Regions from separate parts of the Amycolatopsis sp. NPDC031561 genome, predicted to be linked through region 3. Evidence: riboswitches for the same ligand, from Rfam matches in the RefSeq annotation. Region 3 holds a riboswitch; each other region holds the start of a gene.

Region 1 (7,247 bases), on a different contig from region 3:
GCTGTGGAAGTCGGCCGACGGCCTGACCGAGGACGAGCGCACCATGCTCAAGCGCAACCTCGGCTTCTTCGCCACCGCGGAATCGCTGGTGGCCAACAACATCGTGCTCGCGGTGTACCGGCAGATCACCAACCCCGAATGCCGCCAGTACCTGCTGCGCCAGGCGTTCGAGGAGGCCGTGCACACGCACACCTTCCAGTACATCTGCGAAAGCCTCGGCCTGGTCGAGGGCGAGCTGTTCAACATGTACCGCGAGGTCCCCTCCATCTCGGAGAAGGACGCGTGGGCGCTGAAGTACACGCAGAACCTGGAGAACCCGGACTTCGAGACCGGTACCCCCGAGGCCGACCAGAACTTCCTGCGTGACCTGGTCGCGTTCTACGTGATCTTCGAGGGCATGTGGTTCTACACCGGCTTCGCGCAGATCCTCTCGCTCGGCCGCCGGAACAAGATGATCGGCATCGCCGAGCAGTACCAGTACATCCTGCGCGACGAGTCGATCCACCTGAACTTCGGCATCGACTGCATCAACCAGATCAAGATCGAGAACCCGCACCTGTGGACCGAGGAGTTCCAGGCGGAGATCCGCGGCATGCTGACCGAGGCCTGTGAACTCGAGGTCTCCTACGCCCGCGACACCATGCCCCGCGGCATGCTCGGGCTGTCGGCCGAGCTGATCGAGCAGTACATGCACTTCATCACCGACCGGCGCGCGCAGCAGATCGGCCTCCAGCCGATCTTCGGCGAGACGGAGAACCCGTTCCCGTGGATGTCGGAGGCGATGGACCTCAAGAAGGAGAAGAACTTCTTCGAGACCCGCGTCATCGAGTACCAGTCCGGTGGCGCCCTCGACTGGGACTGATCCCCCGGTCGGCGTAACCGCTTGCGCGTGAAGGCCCCCTTCCCTCGGCTGAGCCGAGGGAAGGGGGCCTTCACGCGCTTCAGCCGACTGAGGTTCATCACATGTCCAGCGGGGCCGCGGCGGGCGTGGGTACGCTGCAGGGTGCTACTGGTTCGCCCGGCCTCCCAGGCCGGTCGAGGTAACAGGGAACCCGGTGAGAATCCGGGACTGCCCCGCAGCGGTATGTGGGAACGAAAGCCGTCACCGTGCGAGACACGGTAAAGCACTGGGGCATGGCGCCCCGGGAAGCGACGGCCGGTAGGAGCGAGCGAGTCGCCCACGAGTCCGAAGACCTGCCCGTGGTGCGCGCGCCGACGGCGTGCGTGAGTCCGGGCCTCGTGGGATGGGCGCGACCGAAACCGCGGTCATTCCTGCGCGCTCCGGGCTCTGACGACAAGCTCGCGAGGAGAGAGCTGTGACCGAAATCGGCACCACTGTGCTGGGCTACCCCCGGATCGGACCGGACCGGGAACTCAAGCGTTCACTCGAACGCTACTGGGCGGGCAAGATCGACGAAGCCGCGTTGCTGGAGACCGGCCGCGCGCTGCGTACGCAAACCTGGCGGGAACTCAAGGACGCGGGACTGGACTCCGTCCCCTCCAACACGTTCTCCCACTACGACCAGGTGCTCGACACCGCCGAGCTGTTCGGAGCGCTGCCGGAGCGCGTCACGAAGCTCGGTCTCTCACCGCTCGACACCTACTTCGCCGCCGCTCGCGGGGTGCAGGACGCGCCCGCGATGGAGATGACGAAGTGGTTCGACACGAACTACCACTACATCGTCCCCGAACTCGGGCCGGACACCCGATTCTCGGTCGCCGGCTCCAAGCCGCTCGACGAGTACCGCGAGGCCCGCGCGGTCGGCGTCGAGACACGGCCGGTGCTGGTGGGCCCGGTGACGTTCTTGCTGCTCGCGAAGGCCGCCGAGGGTGCTCCGGAGGGCTTCCGCCCGCTGGACCTTCTCGACAACCTTCTCGACGGCTACGTCGAACTGCTGCGGCGCCTGCATGACGAAGGCGTCGAGTGGGTCCAGCTCGACGAGCCCGCCTTCGCCGGCGACCGCACCGAGCCGGAGCTCAACGCGCTCATCCGCGCCTACCACCGGCTCGCGAAGGAGACCGCGCGCCCGAAGATCCTGGTCGCCGGATACTTCGGCGGTCTCGGCCGGGGACTGGGTGTGCTCGCCCGTTCCCCGATCGACGCCCTCGCCGTCGACCTCGTCACCGATGAGTCCTTTGTGGACGCCGTCGCGGCCGAACCCGCCTTGCGCGACAAGGAGGTCCTGGCCGGTGTCGTGGACGGGCGCAACGTCTGGCGCACCGACCCGACCCGTGCGCTCAGCCGGGCGGCGACGCTGCTCGGCACCGCGAAGTCGGTCAGCGTCTCGACGTCGTGCTCGCTGCTGCACGTGCCTTACGACGTCGAGCGGGAGGCCGAGCTCCACCCGCGGCTCAAGGGCTGGCTCGCGTTCGCCAAGCAGAAGGTCGACGAGGTCGTCCTGCTCGGCCGCGCACTGAAGGAGGAGGGCGTCGACCTCTCCGCCGCCCGTGCGGCGGCCACGGACCGCGCCACGGCGGCCGACCTGGCCGACGCCGGGGTCCGTGCCCGGCTGGAGGCGCTGCGGCCGGAGGACACCGTCCGCTCCCCCTACGCGCGGCGCGCGGCGGCCCAGCAGGCCGCGCTGGCCCTGCCGCCGTTGCCGAGCACGACGATCGGCTCGTTCCCCCAGACCACCGACGTCCGCAAGGCCCGCGCCGCGCACAAGGCGGGCTCGCTGGACGACGCCGGGTACGAGGCCGCGATGAAGGCGGAGATCGAGCGCGTCATCCGGCTGCAGGAGGATCTGGGCCTTGACGTGCTGGTGCACGGCGAGCCCGAGCGCAACGACATGGTGCAGTACTTCGCCGAGCGGCTGGCCGGGTTCGCGGCCACCGACTTCGGCTGGGTGCAGTCCTACGGCTCGCGGTGTGTCCGGCCGCCGATCCTGTACGGCGACGTCTCCCGTCCCGAGCCGATGACCGTCGAGTGGGCGCGCTACGCGCAAAGCCTGACCGGCAAACCCGTCAAGGGCATGCTGACCGGACCGGTGACGATCCTGGCGTGGTCGTTCGTCCGCGACGACCAGCCGCTGGGCGAGACCGCCCGCCAGGTGGCACTGGCCATCCGCGACGAGGTGCACGACCTGCAGGCGGCCGGCATCCGCGTCATCCAGGTGGACGAGCCGGCACTACGGGAACTGCTCCCGCTGCGCGCGGCGGCGCACGAGGCGTACTTCTCCTGGGCGGTTTCGTCGTTCCGGCTGGCGACGTCCGGGATCGACGACGCGACACAGATCCACACGCACATGTGCTATTCGGAGTTCGGTGAGGTGGTGAAGGCGATCGACGCACTCGACGCCGACGTCACCAGCATCGAGGCCGCGCGGTCGAAGATGGAGGTCGTCACCGACCTCGGCGCGGCGGGCTTCGGCCGCGGCGTCGGGCCGGGCGTGTACGACATCCACTCGCCGCGCGTCCCCGGCGTCGACGAGGTCAGCGGGCTGCTGCGGACCGCCGTCGGCGCCGTGCCCGCCGAGCGGATCTGGGTCAACCCGGACTGCGGGCTGAAGACCCGCGGTTACGCCGAGGTGGAGCCGGCCCTGCGGAACCTGGTCGCGGCCGCGAACGCGGTCCGGTCCGAGCTGGGCTGATCTGATCTAATCTGATCTGTCAGGAAAGGGGCTTTCAGGACGAAAAACGTCTTGAAAGCCCCTTTCCTGACACTCCCGGGGTTGACATCCGCCAGGGTATTGTCAACCTGCCAACAAGAGTGCGATGGTGGGTCGGTAGCCGGTCTCAACGGGGAGATGGTCACCATGGCGAACGCCGTCGAAAAGGTCACCGGGGCACTGCGTGAGCGGGTCCCTCCGCTCACCTCGATCCCCCTGCCGCGTTCGGTCGACCAGCGCTGGCTCGGCGCGACCTGGCCGGTCCGCGAACTCGCGCCCGCCCCGCCGGGTCTCAAACCCGTCCTCGGCGACGAAGGCCCGCCCGTCATCGGGCACGCGCTGGACTTCATGCGCTTCGGCATCGAGTTCGGCCTCAAGCGCCACGAGACCTATGGCCCGGTGTCGTGGATGGGCGCGTTCGGCCGCCGCATCGTCGCCCTCTCCGGTCCCGAGGCCACCCAGATCGCGCTGGTGAACAAGGACAAGGCCTTCTCCCAGGAGGGCTGGAAGTTCTTCATCGAGCAGTTCTTCGACCGCGGCCTGATGCTGCTCGATTTCGGCGAGCACCATCTGCACCGCCGGATCATGCAGGCGGCGTTCACGAGGCAGCGGCTCACCGGGTACGTCGACCAGATGGGACCGGCCCTGCGCGAGGGCATCGCCACGTGGGCGGACCGGCCGAACCCGCGGATCTACTGGTCTCTCAAGCAACTCACGCTCGACGTCGCGACACGCGTGTTCATGGGCATGCGGTCCGGCGACGACGCGGCCGCGATCAACCGCGCGTTCGTGAATTCCGTGCGCGCGGGCACGGCCATCGTGCGCTTCCCCGTTCCCGGTGGCCGCTGGGCGGCGGGATTGCACGGCCGCAAGGTCCTCGAACGCTACTTCGCGGCGAATCTGCCTGCGAAGCGGCGAAGCGACGGAGAAGACCTCTTCACCGCCTTGTGCCACGCCACCACCGAAGACGGTGACCGCTTCACCGACTCCGACGTCGTCAACCACATGATCTTCCTGATGATGGCCGCGCACGACACGTCGACCATCACCAGCGCCGCCGCCGTCTACCACCTCGCCAAGAACCCCGAGTGGCAGGAACGCGCGCGCCAGGAGTCCCTCGCGCTCGGCGACGACGTACCGGACATCGAGGCACTGGAGACCCTGACCACGCTGGACCTGGTGATCAAGGAATCCTTGCGGCTGGTGGCCCCGGTTCCTTCGCTGGCAAGGAAAACCGTGAAGGACACCGAGGTTCTCGGGCACTTCATTCCCGAAGGGACACTGGTCGGGGTTTCCCCCACCGTCAACCATTTCGCGCCGGAGTACTGGACCGACCCGATGCGGTTCGACCCGGACCGCTTCGGCGAGGAACGCCGCGAGGACAAGTCGCATCGCTACGCGTGGATGCCGTTCGGCGGCGGCGCGCACAAGTGCATCGGTCTGCATTTCGGGACGTTCGAAGTGAAGGCGCTGCTGCACGAGATGCTCCGGGCGTACCGGTGGTCGGTCCCGGAGGACTACACCGCACGCTGGGATTACGTCTCGCTGCCCGTCCCCGCGGACGGCCTGCCGATCAGACTTGAGACACGCTGAATCCCGACTAAAGGGACATCCACGATCGAGTACTCTTGGTAACCTCTGGTCACCACTCGTGTAGCAGTGATCACCCTTTCAGCCGGTAGACACCCCGTATCGAGCATGATGCCGTGGCACTACTCCCGGTCGGCTCATACCTAGTGTGGGCCCGTGGGCTCGGACACCCGGTCTGAGCTGGCCATAAACCGCGCATGAAGAGGTGAAGTGTGCCTGAGCCTGGTTCCGCGCCAGGGTTGGTGGACGTCGCTCGGAGATGGGCCGCGACGCTCGCTGACACTAAAGGAGTATCGCTTCCCCAGGAGCAACTCGAACGACTCTTGCTCGGCGTCGCCCAGGACGCCGTCCGGACCGAGCCCGACCACAAGCCCGCTCTGCTGCGGTTCTCCAAGCTCTATTCCGCCTCTCCCATCGGGATCGCGCTCGCCGACTCCGACGGCAGGATCGTCGAGGCGAACGTCGCGCTCGGCAAACTCCTCGGCTGCCGCCCGTCGGCGCTGCGCGGACGGAACATCGCCGACCTCGGCTCGGCCGACCACGACGTCTCCCGGCTGCGGAACGGGCTCTCCCAGCTCATGAAGCTCAGCCAGCCGACCCAGCAGGAACGCCTGCTGCTGGACCACACCGAGGAAGGCGCGCTCTGGGTCGACGTGACCCTGACCGACCTCCCCGGCGACCGGCCCGGCTCGGCGTACCCGGTGCTGATGGTCTCCGACGCCAACGAGATCCACCTGCTGCAGGAACGACTGCTGCACCAGAACGTGCACGACGCGCTGACCGGCCTGCCGAACGCCACCGCGTTCGGCAACGCCCTCGAAACCGCGTTGGCCGGATCCGGCGGCGAGCAGATCGCGCTCGTCTATCTCGACGTCGACGGCTTCAAGGTGATCAACGACGGTCTCGGCGCCGGCGTCGGCGACCAGGTGCTGCGCGGGGTCGCGACCAAACTCAAGGCCGTGTTCTCCGGCAGGCACAACGCTTCCGTCGCCCGGCTGTCCGGCGACGGGTTCGCCGTCCTGCTGCGCGGGGAGTTCACCTCGCCTCAGGTGATCGATCTCGTCGAGCAGGCCCTGGAGGAACTGGTCGAGCCGATCTACCTCGGCGGGCACGGCATCGGGGTCAGCGCGAGCGCCGGCATCGTCGTCCGCCCGGTCGCCGACGGCGGACCGGAGGACCTGCTCAGGGCCGCGGAGATCGCGCTGCACCGCGCCAAGGAGGCGGGCAAGGCGCAGTGGATGCTGTTCGACCCGGAGCTCGACGCGCGTGACCGCGGGCGCTATCAGCTCGGCGCGGTCATCGCGGGCGCGCTGGAGAACGGCGAGTTCTCGCTGATCTACCAGCCGACGGTGAAGCTCGCGAACCCGGACCAGCTGGCCGCGGTGAACGCGGGGCTGCGCTGGACCCACCCGGAGAAGGGCGAACTGGACTCCGACGAGTTCTATCCGCTGGCTCAGACCACCGGGATGACCATCCCGCTCGGCCGGTGGCTGCTGGCGGAATCGCTCGCCGCCACCGCGCGCTGGCGGCAGCGGTTCGGCGACGCGGCACCGGATGTCTGCGTGCGGCTGCCGAACCGGCTGGCCATCGACCCCGATCTGGTGATGCTGGTCAAGGAGCAGCTCGATCGGCACAGCCTGCCCGCGCAGGCGTTGCGGCTGTGCACCGACCGAGAGTCCGTGCTCGACCCGCGCGGCGAGGTGCTGGACTCCTTCGCCGTGCTGTCCGATCTGGGCGCCCAGCTGGTGCTGACCATCTCCGGCTCGGCAGATCTGGAACTGATCCCGCAGCACCGGCTCCCGGTCCGTCACGTGATCCTGTCCGGCGCGGTGATCGACGCGCTGGCCGACGGCGAGGACGAGGCAGACGTCCGTCACCTGTGCCAGCTGGTCACCAGGGCCAAGGAGCTGAAACTGCGGATCGGCGCGGAGGGCGTCCGCAGCCACGAACAGGCCGAGCGGCTGCGGCGGCACGGCGTGCTCGCGGCACGCGGTTCGTTCGTCGCCGATTCCGCGACCGGGGACGAGGTCGACGAGCTGATCGAACGGC
Region 2 (7,247 bases), on a different contig from region 3:
GGACTCGTAATCGAGCAGGTCGTAGAGATCGCGCCGGTGCTGCATCCGGTCGAGCAGATCCGCTTGGGTGCCCTGCGCGGTGATGGCGTCGAGCCCGGCTTCCGCGGCGTGCATGGCCAGGCGCAACAGGGTGACCGGGTAGATCACGACGTTCACGCCGAGCGATTCCAGCGTTTTCACGTCCAGCAGTTCGCTTTTCCCGAACTCGGTCATGTTCGCCAGGATCGGGACGTCGACGGCGGCTCGCAGCCGTTCGAAGTCGCCCGCGTCCCGCATCGCCTCGGGGAAGATCAGGTCGGCTCCGGCGTCGGCGTAGGCCTTGGCGCGGTCGATGGCGTCGTCGATGCCGTGCACGGCCGCGGCGTCGGTGCGGGCGGCGATGACGAAGTCCGGATCGCGGCGAGCGGCGACGGCGGCGGTGATCCGCCGGACAGCGACGTTCCGCTCGACGACGTCCTTGCCGTCGAGGTGACCACATCGTTTGGGGTTCACCTGGTCCTCGAGGTGCATCCCGGCGACGCCGGCGTCCTCGAGTACCTGTGTGGTGCGGGCGGCGTTCATCGGTTCGCCGAAGCCGGTGTCGGCGTCGACCAGCGCGGGCAGCGCGGTGACCCGGGCGATCTGCTGCGACCGCCCGGCGACCTCGGTGAGCGTGGTCAGCCCGATGTCCGGAAGGCCGAGATCCGCCGAAAGGACCGCGCCGGAGATGTAGACGCCCTCGAAGCCGCGTCGCTCGATCAGCTTGGCCGACAACGGGTTGAACGCGCCGGGAAGGCGTTGCAGCGTCCCGGAGTTCAGCCCGGTGCGGAAGGCGGCCCGCTTCTGCGCGGCGGAGGGAGCGGCGTGCAGCATCAGAAGATCCCCTTGCTCGTCGGCGCGGCGTCGATTCCGGCCGGGAGCACGATCCCGGCGACCTCGGCCGCGTCCAGTTCCCCGAGCCGGGTGACCGTTTCGAGGAACCGGTCCTGATCGGCGGTGGCGATCACCCCGTCGGCCAGCGTACGGAACTTGGCGACGTACTGCTCCCGGGCGAAGGGCCGTGCCCCGGCCGGGTGAGCGTCGGCGACGGCGATCTCGTCGCTCAGCACCGTGCCGTCGGCGAGGGTGATCTCGACGCGGCCGCCGAACGCCGGTTCGGGCGCGTGATAGCGACGAGTCCATTCGGGATCCTCGACGGTGGCGACCTTCTGCCAGAGTTCGACCGTGTCCGGCCGTGTCGCGCGAGCCCGGTCGTAGGACCGCTCGTGGTGCCAGGCACCGTCCTGCAGGGCGACCGCGAAGATGTACGGGATCGAGTGGTCCAGCGTTTCGCGGCTGGCGTGGGGATCGTACTTCTGCGGATCGCCCGCGCCGGAGCCGATCACGTAGTGCGTGTGGTGGCTGGTGTGGATGAGGATCCGCTCGACCTTGCCGAGCTCGCCGATCCTCGGGCCGAGCCGCCGCGCGAGGTCGATCAACGCCTGGCTCTGGTACTCCGCCGAGTGCTCCTTGGTGTAAGTGTCCAGAATGGACTGTTTCGCCCCGCCCGGCGCCGGCAGCGCTACCGTGTATTCGGCGTCCGGGCCGCTCAGCAGCCACGCGATGAAACCGTCCTCGCCCTCGTAGATCGGGCTCGGCGCGCCTTCGCCGCGCATCACCCGGTCGACGGCCTCGATCGCGGTCTTCCCGGCGAACGCGGGCGCGTAAGCCTTCCACGAGGAGATCTCGCCTTTGCGGGACTGGCGGGTCGTCGTCGTGGTGTGCAACGCCTGCCCGATCGCCTGGTAGACGGTCTCGGTCTCCAGGCCCAGCAACGCGCCGAGACCACCCGCGACCGACGGGCCGAGGTGGGCGATGTGGTCGATCTTGTGTTCGTGCAGGCAGATCCCGCGCACGAGGTTCACCTGCAGTTCGTATCCGGCGGCGATCCCGCGGAGCAGGTCCGCGCCGGTGCGCCCGGTGTGCTGGGCGACGGCGAGGATCGGCGGGATGTTGTCGCCGGGGTGCGAGTAGTCCGCGGCGAGGAAGGTGTCGTGGTAGTCGAGTTCACGCACGGCGACGCCGTTGGCCCAGGCGGCCCATTCCGGGGAGTACCGGCCTTCGACGCCGAAGACCGCCGCGCCCGGCTTTCCCGGATGCGCCAGGGCCTGGTCGCGGGCCGAGCGGACGGGGCGCCTCGCCAGCGACGCGGCCGCCACGGCGGCGTTGTCGATCACGCGGTTGATCACCATGGCCGCGACCTCGGGGGTGACCGGGACGTCGTCGGTGGCGACCGAGGCGAGCTTCCACGCGAGCTGCTCCTCGCGGGGCAGCGATTCGGCGGAGCGGTAGGTGCGGACGGTGTGGTCGATCATCACTTTCCCTCGTAGACGTGGAATCCGCGGCCGGTCTTCTTGCCGAGCAGCCCGGCGTCGACCATGCGCAGCAGCAGGGGCGGTGGCGCGTAGAGCGCTTCCTTGAACTCGGCGTAGAGCGAGTCCGCGATCGCGGCCACGGTGTCGAGGCCGATCAGGTCGGTCAGGCGCAGGGGTCCCATCGGATGCGCGGTACCGAGTTCCATCCCTCGGTCCACATCGGACGCGGCGGCGAAGCCCGACTCCACCATCCGGATCGCCGACAGGAGATACGGCACGAGCAGCGCGTTGACCACGAACCCGGCCCGGTCGCGTGCCCGTACGGTCTGCTTGCCGAGGACGTCGCGGGCGAACCGTTCGGCGCGGTCCACTGTGGACGCGCTGGTCAGCAGCGAGCCGACCACCTCGACCAGCGGCAGCACCGGGACCGGATTGAAGAAGTGCAGGCCGACGACCTGCTCGGCCCGCCCGGTGGCCATCGCCAGCCGCATGATCGGGAGGGAGGAGGTGTTCGACGCGAGGATCGCGTCGGGATCGGTCACGACCTTGTCGAGTGTCGCGAACAGCTCCAGTTTGACCTGCTCGTCCTCGGCGACGGCTTCGATCACCAGCTGGCGGTCGGCCAGTTCGCCGACGTCGGTGGTGAACCGCAGCCGCCAGGCGGCGCGTTCGGCCTCCGCGCGGCCGAGCTTGCCCGCCCGGACCGCCCGATCGAGCGAGGCCAGAATCCGCGCGCGGCCCGCGTCGGCGGACGGCGCGTCCTGTTCGCACACAACGACGTCCAGGCCGGACCGGGCGCACACCTCGGCGATTCCGGCACCCATCTGACCGGCCCCGACGACGCCTGCTCGGGCGATCTCCGCGCTCATCCGCACTCCCTTGTGAACCTTGTGGTGCTCTGTCACGAGCGTGGCACCGACCTCGGGATCGTCGCTAGCCCGCAGCGCTGTGAAGAGTTGTGAACGTTCGCGAACCGCTTGTAAAAGTTGTTACAGTCGGCTTGTGGAGAAGATGTACGCGGGTGCCCGGCTCCGCCAGCTGCGCGAAGGCCGGTCCATGACGCAGTCCGAACTGGCCAGACTGCTGGAGATCTCGCCGAGTTACGTCAACCAGCTCGAACACAACGGCAGGCCACTGACCATGCCGGTCCTGCTGAAGCTCACCGAGACCTTCGGCGTGGACACGGAGTTTTTCGCGGCCCGCGACACCGCCCGGCTGGTCGCCGACGTCCGCGAGGTGTTCGGCGACAACACTGTCAGCGGCGAGATCTCCGCGGGCGAGGTCGACGCGCTGACCACCACGCTGCCCGAGGTGGCGCGGACGCTCGTCGCGCTGCACCGTCGCTACCGCGAAGCCGTGGAGAACATCGCCACGCTGGTGACCGAGCAGGGACTCGACCGGTCGACCGCGCACCAGCCGCACGAGGAGATCCGGGACTGGTTCTATCTGCGCCGCAACCATGTCGCGGAACTGGACGCCCCCGCGGAGAAGCTGGCCGCAGAGTTACGCCTCCACCCCGGCGAAGTCCGCAGTGGACTGGCCGCCGGGTTGCTGGACCGTCACGGCGTCAAGGTGGTCTCCGAATCCCTCGGCGCCGATCAGCACCACTTCGACACGCGCGGGAAGACGCTGCGCCTCTCCCCCGCGCTGCGCCCCGGTCAGGCCGCGTTCCGGCTAGCGTCCGAGCTGGCGCTGCTGGAGGCAGGCGACGTGATCGACCGGCTCGTCGACGACGGGAAGTTCAGCGGCGACACCGCCCGGCGGCTCGCGCGGATCGGCCTGGCCAACTACTACGCGGGCGCACTTGTACTGCCGTATCGCGTTTTCCTCGGCGCGGCGGAACGCTACCGCTACGACATCACGCGCCTTTCCGACCACTTCGGCGTCGGCTTCGAGACGATCTGCCATCGACTGTCCACTTTGCAGCGACCGGGCACCCGCGGCGTGCCGTTCTCCTTCGTGCGGGTCGACCGCGCGGGCAACATCTCGAAACGTCAGTCCGCCACCGGGTTCCACTTCTCCCGCGTCGGCGGCTCGTGTCCACTGTGGATCGTCTACGAGGCGTTCAGCTCGCCGGGCCGGATCCTCACCCAGGTCGCCGAACTCCCGGACGGCAAGAAGTACTTCTGGCTGGCCCGCACCGTTTCCCGCGCGGCGGGCGGGCACGGCGATCCCGGCAAGACGTTCGCGATCGGGCTCGGCTGCGAACTCCGGCACGCGCGGCGGCTCGTGTACTCCGACGGGCTGGCCCTCGGCACCGGCGCGGCCGTCACCCCGATCGGGATGGGGTGCAAGGTCTGCGAACGGCCCGCGTGCCCGCAGCGCGCCTTCCCCGCGATCGGGAAACCGATGCGGGTCGACGAGCATTCGTCCAGCCTGCTGCCCTACCCGCCACTCTCGTGAGTGGTAAGGACGGTTCTAACCGCCCTTACCACTCACGAGACCCAGCACGTACCTGAGGCGTACGCCACACCCTTGTCCTCGACATAGTCGGACTTCCTACTTTATGGTGTCCACAGGTCTGCGGTGCAGGGAAGCCGGTGAAAATCCGGTGCGGTCCCGCCACTGTGACCGGGGAGCGGCGCTCCCGCAGAGAAGGCCACTGGCGCGAGCCGGGAAGGCCGGAGCCGCCGCGGATCCGGGAGCCAGGATACCGGCCGCAGACGTGTCGTGTTCGTCCACGAGGATGGAGCTGAACGCATGCGGATTCTTCCTGCCTGCGCGAAAGTCGCCGACCCGCCACCACCCCGGCGGTAAGTCGTCCGTACTCCCCTGCCCGGCCACCGATCGTGGTCTTCGGGCGGCTTCGTCCTGCGTACTTTCGGAAAGGGCATCCATGAGCACCGAACTCAGCCACTTCGTCGGCGGCAAGCCGGTGTCGGGGACATCCGGCCGGTTCGCCGACGTCTTCGACCCCAGCACCGGCGCCGTCCAGGCCCGCGTCCCGCTCGCCTCGGCCACCGAGGTCGCCGCCGTCGTCGCCGACGCGGCGCAGGCCCAGCTCGAATGGGCCCGCTGGAACCCGCAGAAGCGGGCCCGCGTGCTGATGAAGTTCGTCGACCTCGTCCGCGCGGAAGAGGACTCCCTCGCCCGCCTGCTCTCGTCCGAACACGGCAAGACCGTTCCCGACGCGCGCGGCGACATCCAGCGTGGCCTCGAAGTGGTCGAGTTCGCCATCGGTATCCCGCACCTGCTCAAGGGCGAGTACAGCGACAGCGCGGGCACCGGCATCGACGTCTACTCGATGCGGCAGCCGCTCGGCGTGGTCGCCGGCATCACGCCGTTCAACTTCCCCGCGATGATCCCGTTGTGGAAGGCCGCCCCGGCGATCGCCTGCGGCAACTCCTTCGTGCTCAAGCCGTCCGAACGCGACCCGTCGGTGCCGCTGCGGCTGGCCGAACTCTTCCTCGAAGCAGGTCTGCCGCCGGGCGTGTTCAACGTGGTCAACGGCGACAAGGAAGCCGTCGACGCGCTGCTCACCGACCCCCGCGTCGAGGCCGTCGGCTTCGTCGGCTCGTCGTCGATCGCCGAGTACATCTACACGACCGCCGCCGCGCACGGGAAGCGCGCGCAGTGCTTCGGCGGCGCCAAGAACCACATGATCGTGATGCCGGACGCCGACCTCGACCAGGTCGTCGACGCGCTGATCGGCGCCGGGTACGGCTCCGCGGGTGAACGCTGCATGGCGATCTCCGTGGCCGTCCCGGTCGGTGAAGCCACCGCCGACGCGCTGGCCGCCCGGCTGACCGAACGCGTCAAGACGCTGAAGATCGGTGCTTCCCTGGACGAGACGGCCGACTTCGGGCCGCTGGTCACCGCCGAGGCCGTCCAGCGCGTCCGCGACTACATCGACGTCGGCCTCGCCGAGGGCGCGAAACTGCTGGTCGACGGCCGTGAGACCACTGTGGACGGTCACGAGAACGGCTTCTTCCTCGGCGGCTGCCTGTTCGACCACGTCACCAGCGACATGCGGATCTACCGCGAGGAGATCTTCGGCCCGGTGCTGTCGATCGTGCGCGCGGCCGACTACGAGGAAGCGCTGCGGCTGCCCAGCGAACACGAGTACGGCAACGGCGTCGCGATCTTCACCCGCGACGGCGACACCGCCCGCGACTTCACCTCGCGGGTGAACACCGGCATGGTCGGGGTCAACGTGCCCATCCCGGTCCCGATCGCCTACCACACCTTCGGCGGCTGGAAGCGCTCCGGTTTCGGCGACCTCAACCAGCACGGACCGGACTCGATCCGGTTCTACACCAAGACCAAGACGGTCACCTCGCGCTGGCCTTCGGGCACCAAGGAAGGCGCCAGCTTCGTCATCCCGACGATGAGCTGAGGCCGCGATGAGACTGACCGACGAACAGCGGGCCCTGCGTGAGACCGCCGCGGAGTTCGCGGCGGAACACCTCGCCCCGCACGCGATCGAATGGGACCAGGCCAAGCATTTCCCGGTCGACGTCCTCCGCAAGGCCGCCCAGCTGGGCATGGGCGGCATCTACCTGCCCGAGGACCTCGGCGGCTCCGCGCTCGGACGGCTCGACGGCGTCCTCGTGTTCGAGGCGCTCGCCGGCGGCTGCCCGTCGCTGGCCGCCTACATCTCGATCCACAACATGGTCGCGACCATGATCGACAAGTTCGGCGACGACGCCCAGCGGCACCGGTACCTGCCCCGGATGTCCACGATGGACGCGTTCGGCAGCTACTGCCTCACCGAACCGGACGCGGGTTCCGACGCGGCGGCACTCTCCACCCGCGCCCGCCGCGACGGCGACCACTACGTGCTCGACGGCGTCAAGCAGTTCATCTCCGGCGCGGGCACTTCGGACGTCTACGTCGTGCTCGCCCGCACCGGCGGTCCCGGCGCCCGGGGCATCTCGGCGTTCATCGTCGACCGGGACACGCCCGGGGTCTCCT
Region 3 (7,247 bases):
GTCCCTGGAAGTCCACGACCACGGTGACCCCGCCTGTGTCCTTGCAGAACCCCGGATAGCCCTTGCCCTGGTCGACGGCGTGCGCGGACGGCGCGATGGCGGCGATCAGGAAGATCGCCGCCACCATCCCGAAGACCCTCCTCATTGGACGGTCAAGGTCGCGCTCGAGTACACCGTCACCCCGTTACCCGTCGCCGCGATCGTGTAGACGTAGGTGCCCGCGGCGGTCGGCGTGATGTTCTGCGTGCCGCCGGGCGCCGCCAGCGAGCCCGACCAGGCGCCGCCACCGCTCGCCGGGGTCACCGAACCCGCGGTGACCCCCGTGGCGTTGGTCGTCGTCCAGGTCAGCGAGGTGCTCTGGCCGAGGGTGATCTTGCGGTCGACATCGTCGACGGACAACGCGATCGTCGGATTGTTCGCGTTCACGGCCGGGTTGGTCGGAGTGACGCCGGGCGGCGGGTTGGTCGTCGCGGACTTGTTCAGCGAGAACGACCAGCCCTCGAACCCGCCGGGCACGACGGTGCGGTTGAGCGCGCCGTAGCTGCTGTAGGTCCAGGTCGAACCGGAACCGGCGGCGTGCCAGTAGCCCCAGTACGCGCCGGCGGGCGGCGTGTTGACGCACGGTTCCTTGTAGTTCGGGTTGCTGGACAACGGCAGGACCTCCGTCGCGGACGGGCGGCCTTCCAGGCGGCAGACGAAACCGAGCCCCCACCGGGCGGTGCCGGCGACGGCGATCCCGGCGTCCTGCAACGCCTTGATGCCCGTGCGGTCGGTGCCCGGGTTCGCGTTGGGCGAGCAGCGGGTGATCGTCGGCGCGGCGGTCCCGCCGTTACCGTCCAGTTCCTGGAAGTCGACCACGACGGTGACGCCGGTGAGGGCGTCGTTGCCGGTGCAGATCCCGTTGTAGCCCTTGGCCGGATCGACCGCCTGCGCGGGTGCGGCGGACAGCCCGATCAGTCCGATGAGGACGGACGTGACGGCGAGCAGTCTTCTCATGGTGTTGCCCCCTTTGTCTTGATGAAGCGGCGAAGCAGGAAGATGAGCACGATCGCGGCGGCCAGCAGGAGCACCGCGAGACCGATGAGCCCCCAGGTCATCCACGGCGGCTGAGTCGTCTGGGCGGCGGCCTGCAGCTGGGTACCGGACACGGCGTTCTCGGCGCTGACGTCCGAGAGCGGCAGCCGCACGGCGGGCGACAGCGGCGAATCCGCGGCGGTGAGCCAGGATCGGCCCGCGACACCCTGCGCGGCGGCCAGGCTCGTCGGGAAATCGGTCTTCCCGTCGCTCGCCGCCACGAATCCCTTGGCGAAACCGCCGTCGGCCTGGACCAGTTTGCCCAGCGACCGCGCGGTTCCGCTCGCGTCGAGCCCGGCGATCTGCCGCGCGGTGGCGACGGCGGCGCTCAGCGCGACGTCCGGCTCGCCCGCCTCGCCGGTCACCATGCCCTCGCCGGTCGGCCGGACGCCGAGCGCGCTCACCGCGGAGACGAACGCCGACACGCGCCGCTCGGTCCAGCCGTCCGGCCGTTTGGCCGACGGCGCGGCGTCGGTGTGCGGACGGACGGCCAGCGCGGTGACCGCGGCGGCAGTCGCGCCGAGGTCACCGGAGCCGCATTCGGCGGTGTCGAGGTGCTTCGGGAAGGTTCCGTCTGCGCACTGGCGTGAAAGCAACAGCTCGACCGCGGGGCCGGGGTCGGCGGTGGTGGCGAGCAGCGCCCACGCGTGCCGCTCGACGGTCTCGTCTGCGTCGGCGAAGGACCCGGTGTCGGTGAACTTGCCGTCCGCGCCGCGCAGCTTCACCAGATCGGCGCGCAACTGGCCGACGTCCGCCTTCGCGAACTCGCCGACGAGCACGAGTTTCGCGAGCGGTTCTGCGTAGGAGGCCCCGCTCTGTTCGTATGGTGCGCCGTGGGCGTAGGCCTGCACGGCTTCCGGCGTGAGCAGGAACTTCGAAGCGCGGGCGACGGTGTCCGGCTGCTCGTCCAGCGCCCTCAGCGCGAGCACCAGCTCGGCGGTGGCGTCGTAGTCGACGTAGGTCTTGCCGTCCTCGGTGACCTCGACGTGGTCACCGCCGACGAGCCGGTTCGTCAGGTACGCGCCGAGCCGGGAGGCCGGTGTCGCCGTGCCGGGGATGGCGACCGGGGTCGCGATCGCCGTCGGCGGCCGGACCCGGGCGCCGGTGGACGCCCGCGGGGTGACGGCCTTCTTGGGTTTCGGCGTCGTGGTCTTCGGCGCGGGCTTGTTCTCCTGCGGCTTGGCCGCGGGCGGGGTGTTCGTGACGGTGACCGTGCTCGGCGCGGGCGGGCTGGTCGCCGAGGACGAGGACGTGCCCGGCGTCGGCGTCACCGACGTCGTGGTGGTCTTGGTCGTCGTAGTGGTGGTCGTGGTCGTCGTGGTCGTCGTGGTGCTGGTCGGCTCCGGCTCGCTCGTGGTCGAGGTCGGGGTGCCGGTGGCCGAACTCGTTTCGGACGGCGTGGAGGTCGGCGTTTCCGACACGCTGCTGCTCGTCGGCGGCCCGCCGCCCTTCGTGAGCTCGGAGAAGCCGACCTGGGACAACCCGAGCGAGGCCTGGGCGCCCGCGCGGATCCAGGTGTCGAGACCGCCGATCCCGTTGGCGCGCGCGGCCACGTAGGACTCCGGGTTGTAGGCGATCGCGCCGATGTCACCGGCGAGCCGGTTGCCGGAGTCGGCCGCGGCGGTCGCCTGCGCGGATTTGAGGAACCGCACGCCCTTGTCCACCGCCGCGTCCGCGCCGCCGACCTCGGCGAGCGACTGAAGGATCAGCCCGGTGCTGTTGGTGTTCGGGGCTTCGGTACCGACGCCGCCACCCCAGCCACCGCCGGGATCCTGATTCGCGAGGAGCCACGAGACGGTCTTCGCGATCGGGCCGTCGAGTCCCGCGGCGCCCGCCTTCCGCGCGGCCAGCATCGCCGACAGGGCGAAACCGGTGGCGTCGCCGTCCTTGGGAGACAGGTCGAACGGCTTGCCCTCGTCGCAGGTCGAGACCTTGTGGCGGTCGGAGGTGACGTGGTCGCCGGTCTCGCTCGTCGGGATGTAGGCGAAGAAGACCCGGAAGTAGCCCTCGGAACATTGCTGGGTCAGCAGCTTGTCGATGGCGAGCTGGTCGTTCTGGCCCACCGCGGCGAGCCCGATCACGCCGAGGGACTGGCCGAACATGTTCGCGTTGTTGCTCACGGAATCGGCAAGTCGGGGATCTTTCGAGTAGTCGCTGACCCGGCCGATGTCGGGACCCTTGCGCATGATCGCGGCCTTGGTCTCGGCGACCATGTCGTAGCCGTCGAAGTTCCGGGGATTCCGGCCCGCGACCTCGGCGGCGACCAGGGTCTTGGCCGTGGCACCGCCGACGATGATGTTGGAGAAGTCGAACTCGCCACCGTCGGGAATGAGCCCGTCCCAGGTGAAGTAGTCGGTCGCGTGGCCCTGCTCGTCAAGGTACTTCACGATCGGCTCGGCCTTCGCGCCTTCGCCCGAGGCGTACATCGCGAACAGCGCGTCGATCATCAGCCCGTGGTCGGGCAGATCGCCGCCGTTGGGGTTCTCGAGCGTGCCGTCCGGCTTCAGCTTCGTCGCGAGCCAGCCGGAGTTCGACTTCGCCGCTCCGGGGTCGTTGGCGGCTGTCGCCGTCCCGGTGAGCAGTGCGGCGACCACGCCGACGCTGACGGTGAACGCCGATGCGGCCAGGTACCCACGGCGCATGGCTCCTCCTTGCGGCATGACGGAGGACAGGCGCGGGACGCCGCAGTCACCCCTGTTTATCGCGACAGTGGTTCGGACTTCTTGATCGTTCATCCACTCGTGCGGTACCCCGGCTCGCCCTGGTGAGGGGCCCACGGTTGCGCGACAGCGCCGGATTTCGACCGGCTTCCCCGTCACGGGCGGCGGTGTTCAGTTGTCGAGCCCGCCGAGGTTAACACCCGATTACTTGCGACAGGCACCGCTGACCAGGTCGGTTGCCAGGATCACATCGCGACTCGCGCTCGGCGGTATCCCGGCGCTTGACCGGGATGAGACTCTTCGGATCGTCAATTCAGCGCGGTCGTGGGGGAAGTCCGGTGAGAATCCGGCGCTGTCCCGCAACGGTATGCCCTCCGGGCGAGCCCGGTCACCCACGTCGCGCGGTGTCACCACCGACTCCTGTCGTGGAAATGCGGGAAGGGTTCTCATGAGACGTTTGGTCCTCGCTGTCGCCATGCTGTGCGGCATCGGACTGGTCGCCGCTCCGGCGGCGACCGCGGCCACCCACAACAAGGCGGACGCCGCCGCGGGCTGGCTCGCCAGGCAGATGGCCGACGGGGAAAGGTTCGAGGCCGACTTCGGCGGCCAGAAGTACCCCGACCAGGGCTTGACGATCGACGCGATCTTCGCGTTCGCCGCGGCCGGGGTGTCGGACACCAACGCGGGCAAGGCGATCACTTGGCTGGCGAAGCCGGAGATCACCACCGGTTACGTCGGCAGCGGCACCGAGGCCTACGCGGGCGCGCACGCCAAACTGCTGCTGGCCGCGCAGATCCGGGGCAAGAACCCGGCGTCGTTCGGCGGCGTCGACCTGAAGGCGGGACTACTCTCGCTGCTCACGCCGTCCGGCCGGTTCTCCGACCGGTCCGAGTACGGCGACTACTCCAACGCCTTCTCGCAGTCGCTCGCCCTGCTGGCGCTGGACCGCACCCCCGCCGGCGCCCCCGCGTCGGCCGTGACCTTCCTCGCGGGCACCCAGTGCGCGGACGGCGGTTTCCCGCTGAACTTCGGCGAAGCGACCTGCGCGAGCGACGTCGACTCGACCGCGATGGTCGTGCAGGCGCTGCGCGCCACCGGTGACGCGGTGAACGCCGGTGAAGGCACCTCCTGGCTGGTCACCAAGCAGCACGCGAACGGCGGCTTCGGCGTCGGCACGAACGCGCCGAACTCCAACAGCACCGGCCTCGCCGCCGAGGCGCTGGCCGGGCACCGTCCCGCCGCCGCGGTCAAGGCGCGGGAGTTCCTGCGGACGCTGCAGACCGGCTGCACCGGCGCCGTCGCGGACCGCGGCGCGATCGCCTACGACGCCACCGGCCTGAACCCGGCGACCGCCCCGCGCGCGACCGCGCAGGCGATCCTCGGCCTGGCACGGGTTCCGCTGAGCGACCTGCACGGCGGTGGCCGTCCGCAGGCGCCGGTGCTCGCCTGCTCCTGAGGTCACCTCGTGAGTGGTAAGGGCGGTTCTGGTGGATCCGTATTTGCCTACCCACTGGATCCTGGGTGAGTGGGGAAGATTTGGGACGCTGAACGTCCTAAATCTTCCCCACACGGCTGCCGTCCGCGAGGTCACGGGGATGGCACGGTCTTGATCAACGGAGGATCGGGGACATTGAGCGTCCCCGATCCTCCGTCGATCAAGCACCCAGACCGGACCGACCCCCCTCGACCCGGTCCGCTCTAACCGTCCTCACCACTCACGAGCCTCACGACCTTCGCGAACTCGTCGAGGAGCTCCAAGGTCTCGGCCTCGGGCAGCGTCGGCAGGAGGAGGGAGACTTCGTCGACCCCCGCGCCTTCGAGGCGCCGCAGCAACTCGGGATCGGCCGGGGCGCCGAACACGCTGATCCGGACGTCTTCGCGGCCCTGGTCGGCGAGCCAGGACCGGACCCGGCGCAGTTCCTCCGGCGGTGTCACGAAATGCGGCAGCCAGCCGTCCGCGTGCTCGGCGAGCCGTTTGAGCCCGGCCGGGCCCTGACCGGCGACGTAGATCGGCGGATGCGGTTTCCGCACCGGCTTCGGCCAGGCGAAAACCGGGTCGAAGTCGACGTGCTCGCCGTGGAATTCGGCCTCGTCCTTGGTCCAGATCTCCTTGAGCGCCTGGAGTTGCTCGGTCAGGAGCGCGCCCCGCGTCCGCGGGTCGACGCCGTGGTTGCGCATCTCCTCGATGTTCCAGCCCGCCCCGACACCGAAGATCACCCGCCCCTCGGAGAGCAGGTCCAGGCTGGCGACCTCCTTCGCCGTGTAGAGCACGTCGCGCTGGATCATCAGGGCGACCGCGGTGCCGAGCCGGAGGTTCGACGTGACCGTCGCGGCGGCGGCCAGCGCCACGAACGGGTCGAAGTTGCGCAGGGCCCCTCGCGGCAGCTCACCGCCGGGGTAAGGAGACTCCCTGCTGACCGGTATATGGGAGTGTTCGGGGAGATAGAGGGAGTCGAACCCCTTCTCCTCCAGAGCCGCCCCCAGCACGTGGGGCCGGATTCCTTCGTCGGTCACTGCCGTCGCGATCCCGAAGTCCATACTTCGCTACGACTCCCGTGGCGGACCCGGTATTCCCTCCAGACCGCAACCAGAGGACTAATTGCGCGAAGGGGCAAAGCTCATTCCCCGGCGGCCACGCGGCGCGCGAGTTCCACTCGCGACCGGACGCCCAGGGCCGTGAAGATGTTCCGCAGGTGGTGATCCACGGTCCGGTGGCTGATCACCAGCCGCCGCGCGATCTCCTTGTTCGTCTCCCCCGCCGCCACGAGCCGCGTGATGGCGTCCTGCTGCGGAGTGAGCCCGGCGAGCGAGCGGTGCGGCGCGTCGACGGTCTCACCGGTCGCCCGCAGCCCGGCGCGGGCGCGATCGGCGAACCGTGTCGCGCCGACGTTTTCGAAGCCGCGCAGGGCATCGCGGAACTGGTCTCGGGCGTCCCGGCTCCGCCGGTGCCGTCGCAGCAGGGTGGCGTAGGCGAACCGGGTCCTGGCGAGTTCCACCGCGCCGCCCGCACGCCGGTGCGCTTCGACGGCCAGCCGGAAGTGCCGTTCCGCCACCTCGGGATCCGGCGCGGTCAGCGCGTGACACCGGTGGCTCAGCGCGAGCCAGCAGGGTTCCGCGCCGGCCAGCGTCCAGCGGTCGAACACCTCCAGCGCGGTCCGCGCGCGCTCGGGCCGCCCGGAGAGCACCGCCGCTTCGACGAGTTGCGGGGTGGCGAGCACGCGGATCACCGGCTGGTCGCCGGAAACGCCGGAAGCGAGATCTTCGAGCCTGCTCAAGGCGTCGTCCGGCCGGTCTTCGGCCAGGTCCAGGCAGGCGTGCGCCCACGCCGCGACGGCGGCGGGCCTGCCGAGACCGCGTTCGGCGATCCCGTCGGTCGCCTCGTCCAGCTCCGGGACGCGGTCGCCCAGCAGCGCGGCGGCCAGCCCCAGCAGCGTCAGGTGTTCCATCCGCAGGTTGTGGGGTGCGCGCAGCCCTTCACGGGACGCCGCCCGCGCACACGGGATCCGGTCGAGC

What was found. A riboswitch is a leader RNA that binds a small molecule or an ion and turns the genes downstream of it on or off. The one in region 3 is predicted to bind cobalamin.
Region 1: it holds a riboswitch for cobalamin, as region 3 does, so the genes downstream of both, metE (5-methyltetrahydropteroyltriglutamate--homocysteine S-methyltransferase) here and ACZ5IK_RS33220 (prenyltransferase/squalene oxidase repeat-containing protein) in region 3, are expected to answer to the same signal.
Region 2: it holds a riboswitch for cobalamin, as region 3 does, so the genes downstream of both, ACZ5IK_RS26885 (CoA-acylating methylmalonate-semialdehyde dehydrogenase) here and ACZ5IK_RS33220 (prenyltransferase/squalene oxidase repeat-containing protein) in region 3, are expected to answer to the same signal.

What each region holds. Positions count from the first base shown of each region.
Region 1 is NZ_JBVILA010000040.1:30,299-37,545, forward strand. Features, by position in the region: gene ACZ5IK_RS42530 (ribonucleotide-diphosphate reductase subunit beta) at 1-862, shown strand, start outside; cobalamin riboswitch at 994-1,216, shown strand; gene metE (5-methyltetrahydropteroyltriglutamate--homocysteine S-methyltransferase) at 1,317-3,590, shown strand; gene ACZ5IK_RS42540 (cytochrome P450) at 3,756-5,201, shown strand; gene ACZ5IK_RS42545 (putative bifunctional diguanylate cyclase/phosphodiesterase) at 5,441-7,247, shown strand, end outside.
Region 2 is NZ_JBVILA010000015.1:125,126-132,372, reverse strand. Features, by position in the region: gene prpB (methylisocitrate lyase) at 1-852, opposite strand, end outside; gene ACZ5IK_RS26900 (MmgE/PrpD family protein) at 852-2,333, opposite strand; gene ACZ5IK_RS26895 (3-hydroxybutyryl-CoA dehydrogenase) at 2,333-3,202, opposite strand; gene ACZ5IK_RS26890 (short-chain fatty acyl-CoA regulator family protein) at 3,336-4,736, shown strand; cobalamin riboswitch at 4,824-5,009, shown strand; gene ACZ5IK_RS26885 (CoA-acylating methylmalonate-semialdehyde dehydrogenase) at 5,170-6,669, shown strand; gene ACZ5IK_RS26880 (acyl-CoA dehydrogenase family protein) at 6,677-7,247, shown strand, end outside.
Region 3 is NZ_JBVILA010000022.1:54,720-61,966, forward strand. Features, by position in the region: gene ACZ5IK_RS33210 (ABC transporter substrate-binding protein) at 1-127, opposite strand, end outside; gene ACZ5IK_RS33215 (ABC transporter substrate-binding protein) at 142-996, opposite strand; gene ACZ5IK_RS33220 (prenyltransferase/squalene oxidase repeat-containing protein) at 993-3,716, opposite strand; cobalamin riboswitch at 3,800-3,941, opposite strand; cobalamin riboswitch at 4,023-4,148, shown strand; gene ACZ5IK_RS33225 (peptidase) at 4,183-5,190, shown strand; gene ACZ5IK_RS33230 (LLM class F420-dependent oxidoreductase) at 5,433-6,272, opposite strand; gene ACZ5IK_RS33235 (helix-turn-helix transcriptional regulator) at 6,353-7,247, opposite strand, start outside.